3 regions of the Mesorhizobium sp. M0140 genome follow, and region 1 is predicted to be linked to each of the others. Evidence: riboswitches for the same ligand, from Rfam matches in the RefSeq annotation. Region 1 holds a riboswitch; each other region holds the start of a gene.
What was found. Region 1 has a riboswitch for cobalamin ahead of bluB (5,6-dimethylbenzimidazole synthase). Riboswitches for the same ligand answer to the same signal wherever they lie in the genome.
Positions count from the first base shown of each region.

Region 2: another riboswitch for cobalamin. It lies ahead of NKJ37_RS25895 (DUF1636 family protein); the one in region 1 lies ahead of bluB (5,6-dimethylbenzimidazole synthase).
Region 3: another riboswitch for cobalamin. It lies ahead of NKJ37_RS25725 (CbtB domain-containing protein); the one in region 1 lies ahead of bluB (5,6-dimethylbenzimidazole synthase).

Region 1 covers NZ_JAMYTM010000001.1:342,363-348,068, reverse strand. Annotated here, with positions in the region: gene dxs (1-deoxy-D-xylulose-5-phosphate synthase) at 1-57, opposite strand, end outside; gene NKJ37_RS01650 (pirin family protein) at 188-1,108, opposite strand; gene NKJ37_RS01645 (DUF2277 domain-containing protein) at 1,148-1,414, opposite strand; gene NKJ37_RS01640 (exodeoxyribonuclease VII small subunit) at 1,526-1,777, opposite strand; gene NKJ37_RS01635 (histone deacetylase family protein) at 1,781-2,707, opposite strand; cobalamin riboswitch at 2,829-3,008, shown strand; partial or broken gene bluB (5,6-dimethylbenzimidazole synthase) at 3,024-3,737, shown strand; gene NKJ37_RS01625 (hypothetical protein) at 3,860-4,843, opposite strand; gene NKJ37_RS01620 (TetR/AcrR family transcriptional regulator) at 5,199-5,706, opposite strand, start outside.
Region 2 covers NZ_JAMYTM010000032.1:33,660-39,365, forward strand. Annotated here, with positions in the region: gene NKJ37_RS25880 (winged helix-turn-helix domain-containing protein) at 1-853, shown strand, start outside; gene NKJ37_RS25885 (DUF6348 family protein) at 905-1,582, shown strand; gene NKJ37_RS25890 (hypothetical protein) at 1,612-1,908, shown strand; cobalamin riboswitch at 1,955-2,159, shown strand; gene NKJ37_RS25895 (DUF1636 family protein) at 2,199-2,627, shown strand; gene cobW (cobalamin biosynthesis protein CobW) at 2,630-3,667, shown strand; gene NKJ37_RS25905 (cobaltochelatase subunit CobN) at 3,686-5,706, shown strand, end outside.
Region 3 covers NZ_JAMYTM010000032.1:2-5,707, reverse strand. Annotated here, with positions in the region: gene mgtE (magnesium transporter) at 1-588, shown strand, start outside; gene NKJ37_RS25745 (MerR family transcriptional regulator) at 746-1,132, shown strand; gene NKJ37_RS25740 (methyltransferase family protein) at 1,385-1,861, opposite strand; gene NKJ37_RS25735 (heparan-alpha-glucosaminide N-acetyltransferase) at 1,858-2,856, opposite strand; gene NKJ37_RS25730 (MFS transporter) at 3,080-4,279, shown strand; cobalamin riboswitch at 4,345-4,541, shown strand; gene NKJ37_RS25725 (CbtB domain-containing protein) at 4,578-4,757, shown strand; gene NKJ37_RS25720 (CbtA family protein) at 4,773-5,567, shown strand.

The sequences.
Region 1 (5,706 bases):
CAGGTCGGCCGGGATGCGGACCTTGTCGAGAAGCGGCGTATGCGGCGTTGCGTTCACGGTGCTCGGGCTTTCGGTTGATGGGCGAATAGGCCGCCGGCCGGCGAAAGTAAATGTGTGTCAGTGACGCGGATCAGGCCCTAGTCTTTTGTCTATGCATTTCGTTCTGCCACTTTTGGGTGACAGGGCATCAGCTTTCCGGCAGCGGAATAAACTCTTCCTCGTCTCCGGGAACGATGTCGAAGCGGCCCGTCTTCCATTCCTCTTTCGCCTGTTCGATGCGCTCCTTGGACGACGAGACGAAATTCCACCAGATGTAACGCTTCGAACCAAGAGAGGCGCCGCCGAACAGCATGAAATGCGCCCCGGTCTGCGACGACACGACGATCTCGTCACCGGGACGGAACACCAGCAGCCGTTCGGCTGGGAATACATCACCCGAAATTGAGACCTCGCCTTCCAGCGTATAGATGGCGCGTTCTTCCGCATTAGCAGGGATTTTCACGCTGGCGCCGGGCGCCAGGCGCAGGTCGGCGTAGAGCGTCTCCGTGTCGGCCCTGACCGGGGACCGCAGTCCCTGGAAATCGCCGATGATGAGGCGCCCGTTGACGCCTTCGGCTTCGATCTCGGGAAGCCGAAGCGCTGCGGTATTCTCGAAAACCGGTGCCACCTCTTCCTTGTCGTCCGGCAGCGCCAGCCATGTCTGCAGGCCGGATACCGACATCGGCGCGCCACGCAGTTCCTCCGGTGTACGCTCCGAATGGACGATGCCGCGGCCGGCGGTCATCAAATTCACGTCGCCGGGCTGAATGACCATTTCGGTGCCGAGTGAGTCGCGGTGCCGGATCTTGCCGTCGAACAGATAGGTGACCGTCGACAGGCCGATATGCGGATGCGGACGGACATCCAGTGCCTGACCGGCGCGCAGGACCGCGGGCCCCATGCGGTCGAAGAAGATGAAAGGCCCCACCAGCCGCCTTTTTGCCGTCGGCAGGGCACGGCGCACCTGAAAACCGCCGATATCCTTGGCGTTGGGTATGACCATCAATTCGATCTGATCGCTGGCGAAGGCATCGCCTGCCTCAGGGTCTTTCCCGGGGAAGAAGCTCATCGACTCTCCTTGTCGGTGGTCGAAGGCCGCCTGGCCGCATCAGGCAAAGCGGATCGCCGCCTTTGCCCGCAGCTTGGCCGCCACCTCTTCGCGATTACGCGGATGCTGGTGGGTTTCCAGGGAATCGAGCAGTTCGCGCGCCGAGGCGGCGATGGCTTCGACGGCATGGTCGAAGGCGTGCTGGTTCTGCTTCGAGGGTCGCGTGGTTCCGCTCAGCTTGCGGACGAACTGAAGAGCCGCGTCGCGCACCTCGTCATTGGTTGCCGGCGGATCAAAATTGAACAGGGTCTTGATGTTTCTGCACATCGCTTCCGTATCTCCTCTTGTCCTTGAGCTGTTTCAATCGGAACGAGTTATATCCTCGATCATGATCATGTCCAAAAACCGGTGAGGCGAGGCCATCGTTCGGACCGAGCCTCAATCCGCGTCGAGTGGCTCCGTTCCAACCGGCTTGCCGTCGCGCGACAGCCTGATCTTCTCGACCTTGTCCTCGGCGGCCTTCAGCAGCCGGTCGCAATGCGCCTTCAGCGCCTCACCACGCTCATAGATCTTGATCGACTGGTCGAGCGGCACGTCGCCACGCTCCAGATCATCGACGATCTTCTCCAGCGCATCGAGTGCCTGCTCGAAGCTCATCGCCTTGACGTCTTCGTTGGTCTCATCGGCCATCATTCATCCTTTCATCAGTCGCCCGACATGGGCGGCGACCGAAAATGCCAATCCCTGCAGATCGTAGCCGCCCTCGAGCAGGCTGACGAGCCGGTTGCCGCTGTGGCGTGCCGCGCGCTGCATCAGCTGGCCGGTCGCCCAGTCGAAATCATCCTCGGTCAGATTGATCTCGGCCAGCGGATCGCGGTGGTGCGCGTCGAACCCCGCCGAAATGATGATCAGGTCGGGCGCGAAATTGTCGAGCGCGGGCAGGACGCGCGACAGGAAGGCATCGCGAAACACTTCGCTGCCGGTCTGCGGCGCCAGCGGTGCGTTGACGATGTTGCCGGCGCCCGTTTCGGTCTTCGCTCCGGTGCCGGGATAAAGCGGCATCTGGTGTGTCGAGCAATAGAGCACCGACGGATCGTCCCAGAAAATATCCTGCGTGCCATTGCCGTGATGCACGTCCCAGTCGACGACGGCAACGCGCTCGACACCGTGTTTCTTCTGCGCATAACGCGCCGCGATCGCCGCCGTGTTGAACAGGCAAAAGCCCATCGCCGTGGTCTTTTCGGCATGATGGCCGGGCGGCCGGGCGGCGACGAAGACGTTGTCGGCGCGGCCCGAAAAGACATCATCGACGGCGGCGTTGGCGGCGCCGATCGCGGTGATCGCCGCTTGCCAGCTCTTCGGGCTGGCAGTGGTGTCGGCATCGATGCGGGCAATCCCCTCGTCGGGGATGGCGGCGCGCACGCGGGCGACGAAATCGGCGGGATGCGCGTAGAGGATGGTGGCCTCGTCGCCTTCCGGCGCCTGAATACGATCGAGCCCGGCAAAGGCTTCGTCGTCGAGCACGCGCTCGATGGCGCGTAAGCGGTCGGGCCGCTCGGGATGTCCGGGCGGCGTGAGATGCTCGAGGAAGATCGGATGGGTGTAGAGACGGGTGGTCATCGTCCTAATCTAGTGACCCGGATCGACAAAGGCCATGCACGGGCGGCCGATGACTGGGGAAAATCGCGACTGCGTCCATTCGCGTCGCCGCAGGCATTGGCCCCGCGGGCGCTTCGGCGTAAGGTCCCTGGTACTGCCTGGTGCCCGCCGCAAGCGGGAGAATCGGGAACACGGTTGAATTCCGTGGCGTGCCCAACGCTGTGAGGGGGACCGCGCCGGTAAATGCCACTGTCGATGACGGGAAGGCACCGGACGCGGGTTGATCCCGAGCCAGAAGACCGGCCTGGCAGGCATTGTCATCCGCGTGGTCAGGCGGATGGCATCAGAGCGACGTGCGTCTACTTGGACGCACAAAGTACGCTCTGTCAGTTTTGAATCTGCAATCGCAAGGGGACAAGCGATGCCGGAACACATGACCGCTGCCATTGACGATGGATTTGACCAGAATGCGCGCGATGCGGTCTACCGCGCCATGTTCACGCGGCGCGACGTGCGCAGCCATTTCCTGCCCACCGCGATCGATGACGACGTGCTGGCACGGCTGCTGCTTGCCGCCCATCACGCGCCATCGGTCGGCTTCATGCAGCCATGGAATTTCATTGTCATTCGCGACGTCAAACGACGGGCGGAGGTGCGCGACCTGTTCCTGGCCGCGCGCGAGCAGGAACTGCCGGCGATCGAGGCGGAAAAACAGGCGCTCTATCGCAAGCTAAAGCTGGAAGGCATCTGCGAGAGCGCGCTCAACATCTGCATCACCTGCGACCGGCAGCGCTCGAAGGGTTCGCCGCTGGGACGCTGGCACAATCCGGAGATGGATCTCTACAGCACGGTCTGCGCGGTGCAGAATTTCTGGCTGGCCGCGCGTGCCGAGGGTGTTGGTGTCGGCTGGGTCAGCATCATCGAGGCTGAGGCGCTGAAGCGGCTGTTGGCCATTCCGGACCACGTAACGCCGATCGCCTATCTCTGCGTCGGCCGTGTTTCCGAGTTCGCTCCCAAACCGGACCTTGAAACGCATGGCTGGGGACGGCGGCTGCCGCTGCCGGAGCTGATCATGAGCGAGACCTTTTCCGGGCAAGGCGAGACACAGCTCAAATCCACCGTGGCGCGCCTCAACACCGTTTCTGCCGCACCAGACACCACCCGCCCAGCCGATCAGGGTGTGGCGCCGGCCGTATCCCAGCGCGAACCGCCGAAGGAGGCGAGCGCCTTGTCCTTGAGCTCCCTGAACTTCGACGATGCCTCGGCCAGCCGGGCGTCCCAAGCCGGATCGGGCACCTGGCCCGCGATGGTCTTGAAATAGACCTGCATCAGGCAGGCGATGGCGAAAGGCTCGATGAACGCCGCCTTGAATGCCCAGGCGAAGACGATGGCGAGCACAAAAGCCCAGCCGGCGAGTTGGCCAGGCATCAGGAACAGAATCGCACCGGCAGGCGCCAGCATGATCAGAAAGATGATGAACGACATGCCCCACATGATGACCGCCAGCCAGACGGCGTTCTTGACCATGACCTTGCCGTTCTGGGCATAGAGCACGACGCCTTGGCGCGCCGTCTCGAAGGGCGAGGCTGAATTGATGCGGATGTTGTAGCCGAGGATGATCTCGTCGACATAGGTCAGCGACAGACGGATCACCGTGTTGATGAAGGAGACCAGGCCGCTCAGGCCTGGTATCGGCAGGAAGGCGGCGATACCGCCGAGCAGGCCGGTGATGGCACGGATGGCACCCTTGACGAGTTGGTCGACGACGAAAAGGATGTTGGCTTCGGCAAAACGCTGGGTGACGACATCCCTGGCGTAGGCGATCTGGTCCTGACCGCCGGGAATGTCGCGGCCGTCGATCAGATGAACCATGACGGCGATGTGGCCGGCCTTGACGATATAGAGGATGTATTCGCGGATCCAGTAGACCGCGATCGAGACGATGCCGAACCCGACCACGCCGCCCCACAGGGCAAAGGACATGGGCCCGTCGGGATCGGTGGAGATATGCCCGACACCATAGCCGACCGAGGCACCGGTGCCGGTCGCCATGATGTAGGCCAACGTGATGCCGAAATAGACGATCATGCGAAAGACGATGAACGGCCAGGTCCGCATCATGATGGACACCGACCTGCCTATATCGAAATCCCACATGCCCCGAATCTCCGCCTCAGAGATGATGGCAGAGGATGAACTCAACCCGGCGATTGTCAATTGCCGGCCCTGGCGCCACAGTGCAACGAACTCGGGTTAACGGTTTCCTTCGGAGCCCGCCGGCGCGTTGGCTGACGGAGCATTAGACGAAAAACCCGCCTGTGCGGCGGGTCACTGGCGCAAATCAGCACCATAGGCAAATATGTACCATAGCTGAGGTCACCCAGTCAAGAAAAAATTCCTATCGCGAGAAGCTACCGGCACAAAAGCTGCCAACACCGCCGAACTGGCTGCCGCCAGGCCTTTTGTTAAGCTAAGTTCGGAGCCCTGCCTGGCACCACGCCCGGTGGGAACTTCAATTCGACTGCGGGTCCGGCTTCTTGAGCAGGCCTTCGAGCAGTTGCTTGAACGCCGTCACCACCTTCTTCGACGTCGCTTCGGGGTCGGTCGAATTGGCGATCCGTTGCGCCGCCTGGCTGCTCGCTCCGTTGATCAGTCGCGAGGCCGTTTCGGGGTCGAGGCTGGAGACAACGACCCCCTCCTCCTGCAGCGCGGTCAGATGGTCGGTCATTGAAGCGATGCACGCACTGGCATTCGGCCATTGCGCTGGATCCCCCAGCACGGCCGGGCCATCGCGGAACATGATGCGCTGGATTTCCGGCTCCAGCGCCATCTCGATATAGGTGGAGCACTCGTCGACGAAATGTTGCCAACGGGTCGGCGCTCTCGACGCAACCTCATTGATGCGCGCCGCCATCTCGCCGTCAATCTGGGCTATGACCGCCTGCAACAGCCCCTTCTTGTCGCCGAAATGATGATAGAGCGCGCCGCGCGTCAGCCCGGCCGAAGCGGTGAAATCATCC
Region 2 (5,706 bases), on a different contig from region 1:
CGCCAAATGGGGCCGCGAGCACGCCGCCTACATCGAAGAGATCTACCGCCAGGTCGCCGAGCGCGGCCCGATCGCCGCTTCCGCGCTCGAAGGCCAGAAAGGCTCGGGCGGCTGGTGGGGCTGGAGCCATGCCAAGCACGCCTTCGAATGGCTGTTCTGGGCCGGGCGCATCACCACGGCGCACCGCCGCGGTTTCGAGCGCTTCTATGACCTGCCCGAACGCGTGCTGCCGCAGGCGATCCTCGATCTGCCGGTACCGGCAGCCGAGGACGCGCACCGCGAATTGCTGCGCATTTCTGCCCGCGCCCACGGCGTGGCGACTTCAGGCGACCTGCGCGACTATTTCCGCCTGTCGCCGGCCGACATGAAGGGCCGGCTGGAGGAACTGGTTGAAACGGGCGAGCTGCTGCCGGTGCGTGTCGAAGGTTGGGACAAGCCGGCCTATCTTCATAAAGACGCCCGCCTGCCGCGCAAAGTCGAGGCCCGCGCCCTGCTGGCGCCGTTCGATCCGGTCGTCTTCGAGCGGTCGCGCACCGAGCGGCTGTTCGATTTCCACTACCGCATCGAGATCTACACGCCGGCCGACAAGCGGCAATATGGCTATTATGTCCTGCCGTTCCTGCTCGGCGACAGGATCGTGGCACGCGTCGACCTCAAGGCCGACCGTCCGGCCAGCATACTGCGCGTCCATGCGGCCTATGCGGAGCCCGGTGCACCGCCTGAAACCGCTGCAGAGCTGTTCGAGGAATTGAAGCAGATGCAGGGCTGGCTCGGACTCGAACGCATCGAAGTGACGCCTGCCGGGGATTTGGGTCCGGCGCTGCTGAGCGTGATCAGCGACGGGCGCTCTTGACATCAGCCGTCGGCTGCAGCCGTTTGAGGGAGTTTTGTCGGCCTAGGTTCAATGATGGCATCGCAAGAGGTTCTCGACCTGATCCACGAAGCGTTGATTGCGCATGGGATCAGCGCCATCCGTGGACAGAACGATGTCTGGATTGGACTGGAAGACCTGCGCTTTGAAGCCCAAGTTTTCGACAAGGAGCCGTCAGGCTCGGGTCGCAGGCTTGTTCTCGAAATCTACGTCTTCTCACCGTTGCTAGGCACTCAGCCGGTCATCGAATCTTTTGTTGGACTGGGCGACACGCGTGAACAGGCGATTTTCCAAGCATTCGGAAAATTCCTGATCGGTGTATTTCATGTGCTGATCGAGGGCCTTGCGGAGCATGTTTGCGAGAACATGCAAGCCGAGATTGCATTCTGGCAACGGAATGATGCTGGCTGGAAGATCTACGGTGGACCTGTGATCACACAGGCTGCAGTGGAATGCACTCTCAACCGGACATATCCAGCGTTTTATGCCCGCTTGGAAAAACTGTTCACGGCTAAGGTTCGCCCTGGCAGTCATTTCATCCGGATATTCCTGGCGAGCTATGGCGGAGCACTGGTCGGCAACGAAATTCTCCTGGACAACGAAACTTGGCCGGAAGGTCAAGAGCTCCTCGTTGATCAGGACTGGCACCACGGCGACGGGTACCAGGCGCTGCGTCAGGTCATCCTTGCGTTGCCGGGAGATAACAATTGAGCCAACGTACACAGGCTAGCGGATAAACAATGGATATCAAAGCCAGGCTGACCCAAGAGGTGCAGGAGTGCCTCGATAGGATTTCGTCCTTTTCATGGGACGTACATGCGCAGGCAATCCGAAAACGCTACCCTAGACCTGCTGGAGACACATTTGGCTTCAAAGTTGATGGCATTTACTTCGATGTGGGTGACAGCGCCGGATGGCTGGACCGGCAAGATGGAGATATCCTTCTGACGGCTTTCGTTACAGCTTTTCCTGATCCCAACAACGAAGATGGCATTCGCGAAGAGCGGTCAGTGGTAGTGAAGCGTCCCCGCCCCTGATTTCAGATTGCCCCTGCGTTGCGTTGACACCGCCGCCCGCAAAAGCCTAAATCCGGTTCCAGATGGTCCCTTGCCCGCAACGGCAAGGGCTAAGAGGGAATGCGGTGCGGGGCAAAATCCCAAATCCGCGGCTGTCCCCGCAACTGTAAGCGAAGAGCCAAGGCCGAAAGCCACTGGGGAGTTCCCGGGAAGGCGGCTACCCAAGGCGATGACCCGCGAGCCAGGAGACCTGCCGTCTGCGACTTTAGAATCCGATCGCCCGGCGGGTTTCCGGGCAAGGAGCCCGATCTTTGGACCACGACAGCAGTTTTTCGGCTGGCACAGCGGATATTTCGTCCGGCCATAATGATGCCTTGGCCGGCGTCACCATCATCGTCTGCGCCTCCTGCCGCAATGAGACCGGCTCCGACGCCCATCCCCGCGCCGGCGAATTGCTGGCGGACGACACGCGCCGCGCCGCATCTGGCGACGATATTCGCATCCGCAGCGTCGAATGCCTCGGCAATTGCAAGCGGCGCCTCAGCGCCGCCATCCTGCGCGACGGCTGCTGGAGCTATGTCTTCGGCGACCTGACCACGACCAGCGGCGCCGACCTCATCACGGGTGCCAAGCTCTTCGCCACCTCGAAGGACGGCCTGATTCCATGGCGCGGCCGCCCCGATAGCCTGAAGCGTGGCCTCGTTGCCCGCATCCCTCCCCTCGACCTGTTGAAGGACTGATCATGACTGCTTCCGTCTCGCGCGTTCCCTGCACCGTCGTCACCGGCTTCCTCGGCGCCGGCAAGACGACGCTGGTCCGCCATCTCCTGGAAAACGCCGGCGGCAAACGCATTGCCATCATCGTCAACGAATTCGGCGACATCGGCATCGACGGAGAGATTTTGAAGGGCTGCGGCATCGACACCTGCCCGGAGGAAAACATCGTCGAACTGGCCAATGGCTGCATCTGCTGCACCGTCGCCGACGATTTCGTGCCGGCGCTTGACAAGATCCTGTCGCTGACGCCGAGGGTCGACCATATCCTGATCGAAACCTCGGGCCTGGCGCTGCCCAAGCCGCTGGTCCAGGCCTTCCAGTGGCCGAGCGTGAAGAGCCGCGTCACAGTCGATGGCGTCATCGCCGTGGTCGACGGCCCGGCGCTGGCCGAAGGCCGCGTCGCCAACGACATGGACGCCTTGCAGGCGCAGCGCGCCGGGGACGAGACGCTCGACCATGACGATCCTGTGGAAGAAGTGTTCGAGGATCAGATCGCCTGCGCCGACCTGATCATCCTGTCGAAGAGCGACCTGATGGACGCCGCCGGCACCGCCCGCGCCAACGCCATCATCAACGAACATTCCGCCCGCGCGGTGAAGATCGTGCCGACGTCGCATGGCAAGGTCGATCCCTCCGTGCTGCTCGGTCTCGGTCTCGCCGTCGAGGACGACATCGAAAACCGCAAGTCCCACCATGACGGCGCATTCGACCATGAGCATGACGACTTCGACACCTTCATCGTCGACATTGCCTCGATCGCCAATCCGGACGAGTTGGCAAAGCGCGTCGCCACCGTCGCCGAAGAAGAGAACGTGCTGCGCGTAAAAGGCTTCGTCGAGGTCGGCGGCAAGCCCATGCGGCTCTTGCTGCAGGCCGTCGGGCCGCGCGTCAATCATTACTATGACCGCGCCTGGACCGCGCAGGACGACCGCCGCTCGCGTCTCGTCGTCATCGGCCTGAAGGGGCTGAACCGCCCGGCGATCGAGCGTATACTCGCCGGCTGATCTCGGACACGGGTTGCGATGCACATCCTCACCACGACATCCGCCTCGCTCGACGACCTCGCCGAGCCGGTCGATCTGCGGCAGACGCCGGCGGATATCGTGGCCCTGTCCTTCACCGACAGCGACCTCGCCGGACTGGCGGCAGCCTGGAAGGCCGATGCCGGCCGCCTGCCCTCGATGCGGCTGGCTGCCCTGCGTGACCTGCGCCATCCCATGTCCGTCGACCTCTGGGTCGACAGCGTCGCCCGCCACGCCAAGGTCATCCTCGTGCGCATCCTCGGCGGCTACGACTGGTGGCGCTACGGCTGCGACCAGCTTGCCTCGACCGCCCGCGAACGCGGGATCAAACTGGCGCTGCTGCCCGGCGAATGCCGCGACGAGGATCTGCGCCTGATCGAAGCCTCGACGCTGCCGCGCGAGGAGCTCGATGGCCTGCTCGACTATTTCCGCGAGGGCGGCCCGGCGAATATGAGCGCGCTGGTGCGGAGATTGGCGGGGCTGGCTGGATCGGATGCGGACGTAGCAGAGCCGGTTCCAGTGCCGAAAGCCGGGTTTTATGAGCCAGGACTTGGGGTCGTTGGTGATCCTTCACACCCCCCTCTGTCCTGCCGGACATCTCCCCCGCAAGGGGGGAGATCGGACTTCATCAAAGCCGGCTCTTTTCCCGTTTCATTAGAAGCTGACGCGTCCGCAACCTCGACAATTGGCGAAATCTCCAATGACAGCGCAATCTCCCCCCTTGCGGGGGAGATGTCCGGCAGGACAGAGGGGGGTGTGAAGGAACTCGACGCTGACAACGTCAACGCTCCTATCATCCCCATCCTGTTCTATCGCTCGATGCTATTGGCCGCCGATGTCGCGCCCATCGATGCGCTTTTCCACGCGCTCCGCCAGCGCGGCATCAATCCGGTCCCCATCTTCGTCTCCAGCCTCAAGGACCCCGCATCCCTGGCCTCCGTGGAAACAGCACTCGCCACGCTCAAACCCGCCGCCATCATCACCGCGACCGCTTTCGCGTCCGGCGCCGAGCCCGGAAATGAGACCCTGTTCGACCGCGCCGGCGTACCGGTCTTCCAGGTCATCGTCGCCACCACCCGCCGCGACGTCTGGGAGACCAACCAGCGCGGCCTGGCGCCCGCCGACCTCGCCATGCATGTCGTGCTGCCCGAACTCGACGGCCGCATCCTGGCCGGCGCCATTTCCTTTAAGGGCGAGAGCGAGATCGATCCAGCACTTGGCCACCGCGCCTTTGCCAACCGGCCGGAACCGGATCGTGTGGCGCAAGTGGCTGACCGCGTCGCGGCCTTTATCCGCCTGCAGGAGACAGCCCGCGCCGAACGCAAGCTGGCCATCCTGATGCCGGATTATCCCAGTGCCCCCGGCCGCACGGGCTACGCCGTGGGTTTGGATGTCCCGTCCAGCGTGCTGGCCATGCTGCAGGACCTCAGCGAACAGGGCTATGTCGTTGAGGGGATTCCGCAAACGCCGCGTGAGTTGCTGGCGCGGCTGGGCCAGGGCGGGCATGGCTTGGCCTTGAGGGATTATGTGGAGTTCTCGAAGGCACTGCCGTCTGCAGCAATTGCTGCCGTAGATGCAGCTTGGAAGGCTGAATATGAGATAGGTTTGTGCGAGGCACCCCCCTCTGTCCTGCCGGACATCTCCCCCGCAAGGAGGGAGATCGGCAGTTCCGCCATCGGCGCTCATTCTGCGACGTTCGTAGCTGGCGAAAGCGGCAATGAGAGCTCAATCTCCCCCCTTGCGGGGGAGATGTCCGGCAGGACAGAGGGGGGTGCTCAAGCGCCAACCGCCGCCCACTTCCCCTTCCGCGCAGCCACTTTCGGCAACATCACGGTCGCCCTCGCCCCAGACCGCGGCCGCTCCGTCGACCGCCGCGCCGACTACCACGACCCGACGCTCCCGCCGCGCCATGCGCTGATCGCCTTCGGCCTGTGGCTGCGCAAATCGCTCGGCGTCCATGCGCTCGTCCATGTCGGCGCGCATGGCACGCTGGAGTGGCTGCCGGGCAAGACCGTTGCGCT
Region 3 (5,706 bases), on a different contig from region 1:
CAGGAGGCCGAGGAAGATTTGATGCGCATGGGCGGCGTCGGCGACGAAGAGCTTTCCGACAGCATCTTTTCGACCTCGCGATCACGCGTTCCGTGGTTGCTTATCAACCTTCTGACCGCGTTCCTGGCGGCGTCGGTGATCAGCCTGTTCGACCGCACGATCGAACATATCGTCGCACTGGCGGTGCTGATGCCGATCGTCGCAGGCATGGGCGGCAATGCCGGCTCGCAAACCATGACCGTCACCGTGCGGGCGTTGGCGACCAGGGATCTCGACATCTACAATGCCGGCCGCATCATTCGCCGCGAGATGGGTGTCGGCTTCATCAACGGCATCGTCTTCGCCATCCTGATCGGCATCGTTGCGGCAGCCTGGTTCCGTGACCCCAATCTGGGCGGCATCATCGCGGCGGCGATGATCATCAACATGTTCGTGGCCGCCCTGGCCGGCATCCTGATTCCGCTGCTGCTCGATCGTTTCAAGATCGATCCGGCGGTCGCTTCGGCGGTCTTCGTCACCACGGTTACCGACGTCGTCGGTTTCTTTGCATTTCTCGGCATCGCCACGTGGTGGTTCGGTGTGCCCTGAAGGCACGCCTTTTGGCTTAATTGACTTTTACGTAAATGCCGTGCGAGGCTTGCGCGGGGCGCCATGTCGATTCCGGCATGGCATGGGTTTTGGTTCGGGACATAAGGGTGACGCCGGCATGGCGATCGCCCCTTGGTTTCGGCGTGCGGGAGTGGCAATGCGAGAATATTATTCGATCACCGAGTTGACCCGTGAGTTCGATGTGTCGACGCGGACGCTGCGCTTTTACGAGGACGAAGGGCTGGTGCAGCCGGTGCGGCGTGGCCGCACGCGGCTGTTTCGCCCCTCCGACCGCCACCTCATCCGTCAGATCATGCGCGGCAAGAGGCTTGGTTTCTCGATCAACGAAATCCGCGAAATCATCCAGATGTACAGGGAGCCGCCCGGCGAAGTCGGCCAGCTCAACCTGATGATCAAGCGCATCGAGGAAAAGCGCGAGGATCTCCGGCAGAAGCGCCGCGACCTCGAGGAGACGCTGGCTGAACTCGACCAGGCCGAGGAGTCTTGTGTGGAGCGGCTGGTCGAGCTTGGCGTGAATACCTGAGCGGACTGGATTCTATCGCGCGTTAGCGTTCGGAATGAGCGGAAACGTCTATTCCTTCTGCAATGCACCGCGACGGCGCAGAACTTTGCTCCGCTGCACTCCTAGACCGAGGTCACGGCATGGATCCTAGGGTCTCCGCGACGGAGCTGCGCTCCTGCTTCGCCCTAGGATGACGAAGTTCGCAAGACTTAGGCTAATCGCCGAAGTGTGCACCTGTCAAAACCTCTCCGCGATGGAAACCGGAGCGCCAGCTCAAATCCAGCGGCGCACGCGTTTCGCGTAGTCGCGGTATTTCTTGCCGAATTTTGCCGCCAGCATCTTTTCCTCGCCTTCGATCGCCATTTTTTGCGTGGCATAGGCGGCGATGAAGGCGAGCGGCAGGAACCACACGATGCCCGAGACAAAGGCGACGCCGATCAACAGCAGGGTGTTGGCCAGATACATCGGATTGCGGGTGATGCCGAAGGGACCCGTGGTGACCAGGTGATCGGGCACAGCGTTCGGGTTCAGCGTGGTCTTGGCGCGGACCATGGTGCGGATCGCGGTGACCCAGAGCGCTGCAACGGCAAGCAGCACCACCCAGCCGGCGGCGAAAAGAATGTCGCCCAGGAGGTCACCGATCCAGGGCAGGGGATAGAGCAGGCCCAGCGCGATGCTGATGGCGATGGCGGCGGTGTAGATCAGCGGCGGCCACGGTATGAGCCCCGGCTTCGGCTGGTTCTCGGTCATTTGACCCCTTCCTCCATCAACTTGCTGTCCGTCTTGGCGGTACACATGCCGGCGAGATCGGACAGATGCGTCTTCCATTCCGCAGTCTGGTCGTTGTTGTAGAGCCGATCAAGCGTCGCCTCGCCCTCGAGCGTATCGAGCATGCAGACACAGTAGCTCGTACAGAACTCGGTGTCGCGCGACTGCTCGCAGGACAGCTGGCAGGTTTTGAGGAAATTCACCTGCGGGGTTTCGACCTGCGCCGGCATGATCTGCGAGAACAGCCAGACGCAGCCGATCAGCAATGGCTGGTGGATCAGGTAGAACGCCAGGCTGTGCCGGCCGATAAAGACCAGCGGGTTGGCCCAGCGACCGGGCGCCAATTCGGCAAGCCGGGTAAGCACGCCTGAACCGGCGGCGAGTTTCGTCACCGCGATGCCCGCAAGCACGGCGCCGAACCATGGAAACAACGGAACGTAGTCGTTGGAGCGTGGATTGTTCGCCGACAGGCCTACCCACCACAGCCATGGGTGATCGAACGCCTCGAGGCGCAGATAGACAGGCGCCGCAATGACGAGCGCGGCGACGACAAGCGTCAGCAGTGCCGGCAGCCGCAGAAAGGCGAGGCCGAGCAGGCTGGCCAGCGCGATCTCGTGCAAAATGCCGAAGAAGATGAATCCATCCGGCGTGGCGATACGGGTGACGACCGATATCGCGATCGCGGCTCCGGCGACCATGGCGAACCGCTTCCAGAAGCCGTTCCAGCGGATTTGTCGGCCATGGGCGAGATACAGGCTGACGCCGACCAGGAACAGGAAGGTCGAAGCGATGCCGCGCGCGTAGATCTTCCACCAGCCGAAGGCGGTCAGGCCGGGATCGGTGTAGCCGAAGAACTCCAGGTCCCAGGTGAAATGGTAGCTTGCCATGGCGATCAGCGCGATGCCGCGCACGATGTCGATGGCGACGATGCGCTTTGGTCGATCCTGAACGGGTGCGGTCGGCGTTTGGATGCTCATGGTCTCGCATTCTGATTCAGCCCCGCTGGAGGACTATCACGGTTGCCCCGCACAAAAGAAGACCGGCAATCCTGCCGATAACGCCGGATCGGCCGCGGCATTGGGCCAGTGCCGGGAAGCCTTTGGCCGGCTTCGCTTTTGCCGGATGCACGTCGGTTTCCTCTTATTGGCACTGGGGTCGCCACGTCAGATTTCACCCGGTGAATCTGCTTCGGGGAAAGCAATGTCCACCCATGTGCGCCATCCGATCTGGCTGCCGGCTCTCAAGGCCGCGGACGCGCGCACCTTCGCGTCGCTCTATGCGGTTGAATCCTTCGCCCGCGCCACGGTGTCGAGCGTCATCCCGATCCAGGCCTACGAGATACTGCACAACGAGCAGATCGTGTCGATGCTCTACACAGTCGTGGCGATGCTCGGCCTGTCGGTGACATTGTTCATGCCGATGCTGATCCGCCGTTTTGCCCGCCGCTGGGTCTACACATCAGGCGCCTGCCTGCTGGCCGTCGGCTCGCTGTTCTTCGTCACCGACACGCTCGCCGGGCAACTGGCCGGCATGCTGTGCCGGGTGATGGGCGCCAGCGCGCTGTCGATCACGCTCAACCTCTACATCATGGACCACATCCGCAAGACCGACTTCATGCAGGCCGAATCGCTGCGCATGGCGTGGTCGATGCTGGCCTGGACCGGTGGGCCGACGCTCGGCATCTTCCTCTACACGCGCTTCGGCATCTATGCCGCGCATGGTGCGGTCGCGGTGTTCGCGTTTGCCCTGCTGGCGCTGTTCTGGACCTACCGCCTCGGCGACAACCAGTCCATCCGTCCGGGCAAGACGCGCCCTGTCAATCCGCTCGCCAATATCGGCCGTTTCGTCGCGCAGCCCAGGCTCAGACTGGCCTGGCTGATTGCCTTCGGCCGCTCCTGCTTCTGGACGACGTTCTTCGTCTATGGGCCGCTGTTCATGGTCATCACGGGCGAGGGCAAGCTGGCCGGTGGCCTGCTGGTTTCGGCCGGCAACGCGCTGTTGTTCATGGCGATTTTCTGGGGCAAGGCAGGAAAGCGCTTTGGTGGCCGCGGAACCATGACATTTGCCTATTTCGCCATGTCAGCCGCGCTGCTGGCGGCGGGCTTCGTCGGCGAAACCGTGCCGTTGCTTACCGGCGCCTTCCTGCTCTGTGGTGCCTTCTTCACCATTGCGCTCGACGCCCTCGGCTCGACCGCCTTCATGCGCTCGGTGCGCTCCTATGAAAGATCTCAGATGGCAGCGGTCTACCGCACCTATCTCGACTTTTCCGAGTTGACGCCGCCGCTGGTCTATTCGGTGGCGCTGGCCTTCTTCGGCCTGGGCTCGGTGTTCGTCACGCTCGGCCTGCTGGCGGCGGTCTGCGGCTTTGTGACGTGGCGCTATCTGCCGAAATCACTTTGACCTTCATGGCGCATTCGCAATGGTCACCGGCGGAATTTGGTTTGCCGGAAGCGAGGATTCTGCCTATAGTCACCGGTGTCGCCGGTTCCATTTTGGAGCCAAGAGGGAATGCGGTGAGGGCGAATTTCGCCCAATGCCGTGGCTGCCCCCGCAACTGTGTGCGGTAGTCCTCTCCATAAACCACTGAGGATTTTTTCTTCGGGAAGGTGGGGAAGGACGCTGATCCGTGAGCCAGGAGACCTGCCGGCGACAGGAAACTGACTTCGATGCCCTCGGGTGGAGGGCGAAAGGACAAGACATGACTACCGCTTCCGTCTCCCTCGGCGCCTCCGTCTCCTCGCAGTCGCGCTTCATGCAGCTCGCGCTTGCCGCGCTGCTCGGCATTTTCGTGATGGGCTTTGTCGGCTTCTCGCATATCGATGCCGTCCATAATGCGGCTCACGACTATCGCCATTCGATGGCGTTTCCCTGCCACTGACGAGGGGCTGACATCATGAATCTGTTTCGCAACGTCGTGTTCATCGCGGCGATCGCAGGGCTCGTGGCCGGCGTCGTCCTCGCCTGCCTGCAGGCCTATGCCACCGTGCCGCTGATCCTGAAGGCGGAAGTTTACGAACAGGCGGGCGGCGGGCATCACCATGACCATGGCGCTCCGGCCGCAACGGATAGCAATGCCATGAGCACAACTGCTCCGGCGGGAGATGCGATGAGCTCTGCTGCCCCGGCTGCGGCGGAAGCCGCTCCGGCAGACGAAGGTTGGGCGCCGGCAGACGGTTTCGAGCGTTTCGCCTTCAGCGTGCTTGCCAATATCGTCACCGGCATCGGCTTCGCCTTGATCCTGGTCGCGGTCTCCGAATTCGCCGGCGGCATCGGTGGCTGGCGCCAGGGCGTGTTCTGGGGCCTTGCCGGCTTTGCCGTGTTCACGCTGGCACCGGGCCTCGGCCTGCCGCCGGAATTGCCTGCCATGCCGGCCGCCGATCTCACCCAGCGGCAGATCTGGTGGTGGGCAACGGTGGCGGCAACCGCTGCCGGTCTCGGCCTGATCGCGTTCCGCAAGTCGCTGCCGCTGGCGATCCTTGCCGTCTTTTTGATCGTCGCACCGCATGTTGTCGGTGCACCGCAGCCCGACAGTTACGAGACGGCGATTCCGGAAGGGCTGCATCACCAGTTCGTGGTGGCGGTGACCGTGACCAACCTCGTGTTCTGGCTGGTGCTCGGCGCGGTCGTCGGTGTGGTGCGTGGCCGCTTCACCGGCACCGCGACCAGCCTGCGCGACAGCTTTGCCTGATCGCAAGACACTGACCTTCCTCATCGGCGGTGGGGGGCCGCGGCGGCAGGGCCACGCCGGCAGGATGGATTGGCCGCAGGCGGCGCCGCCGGCGCCAGTGGCCGCCGGGGCGCCGGAAAAATATCCAGATGGTCGGAGC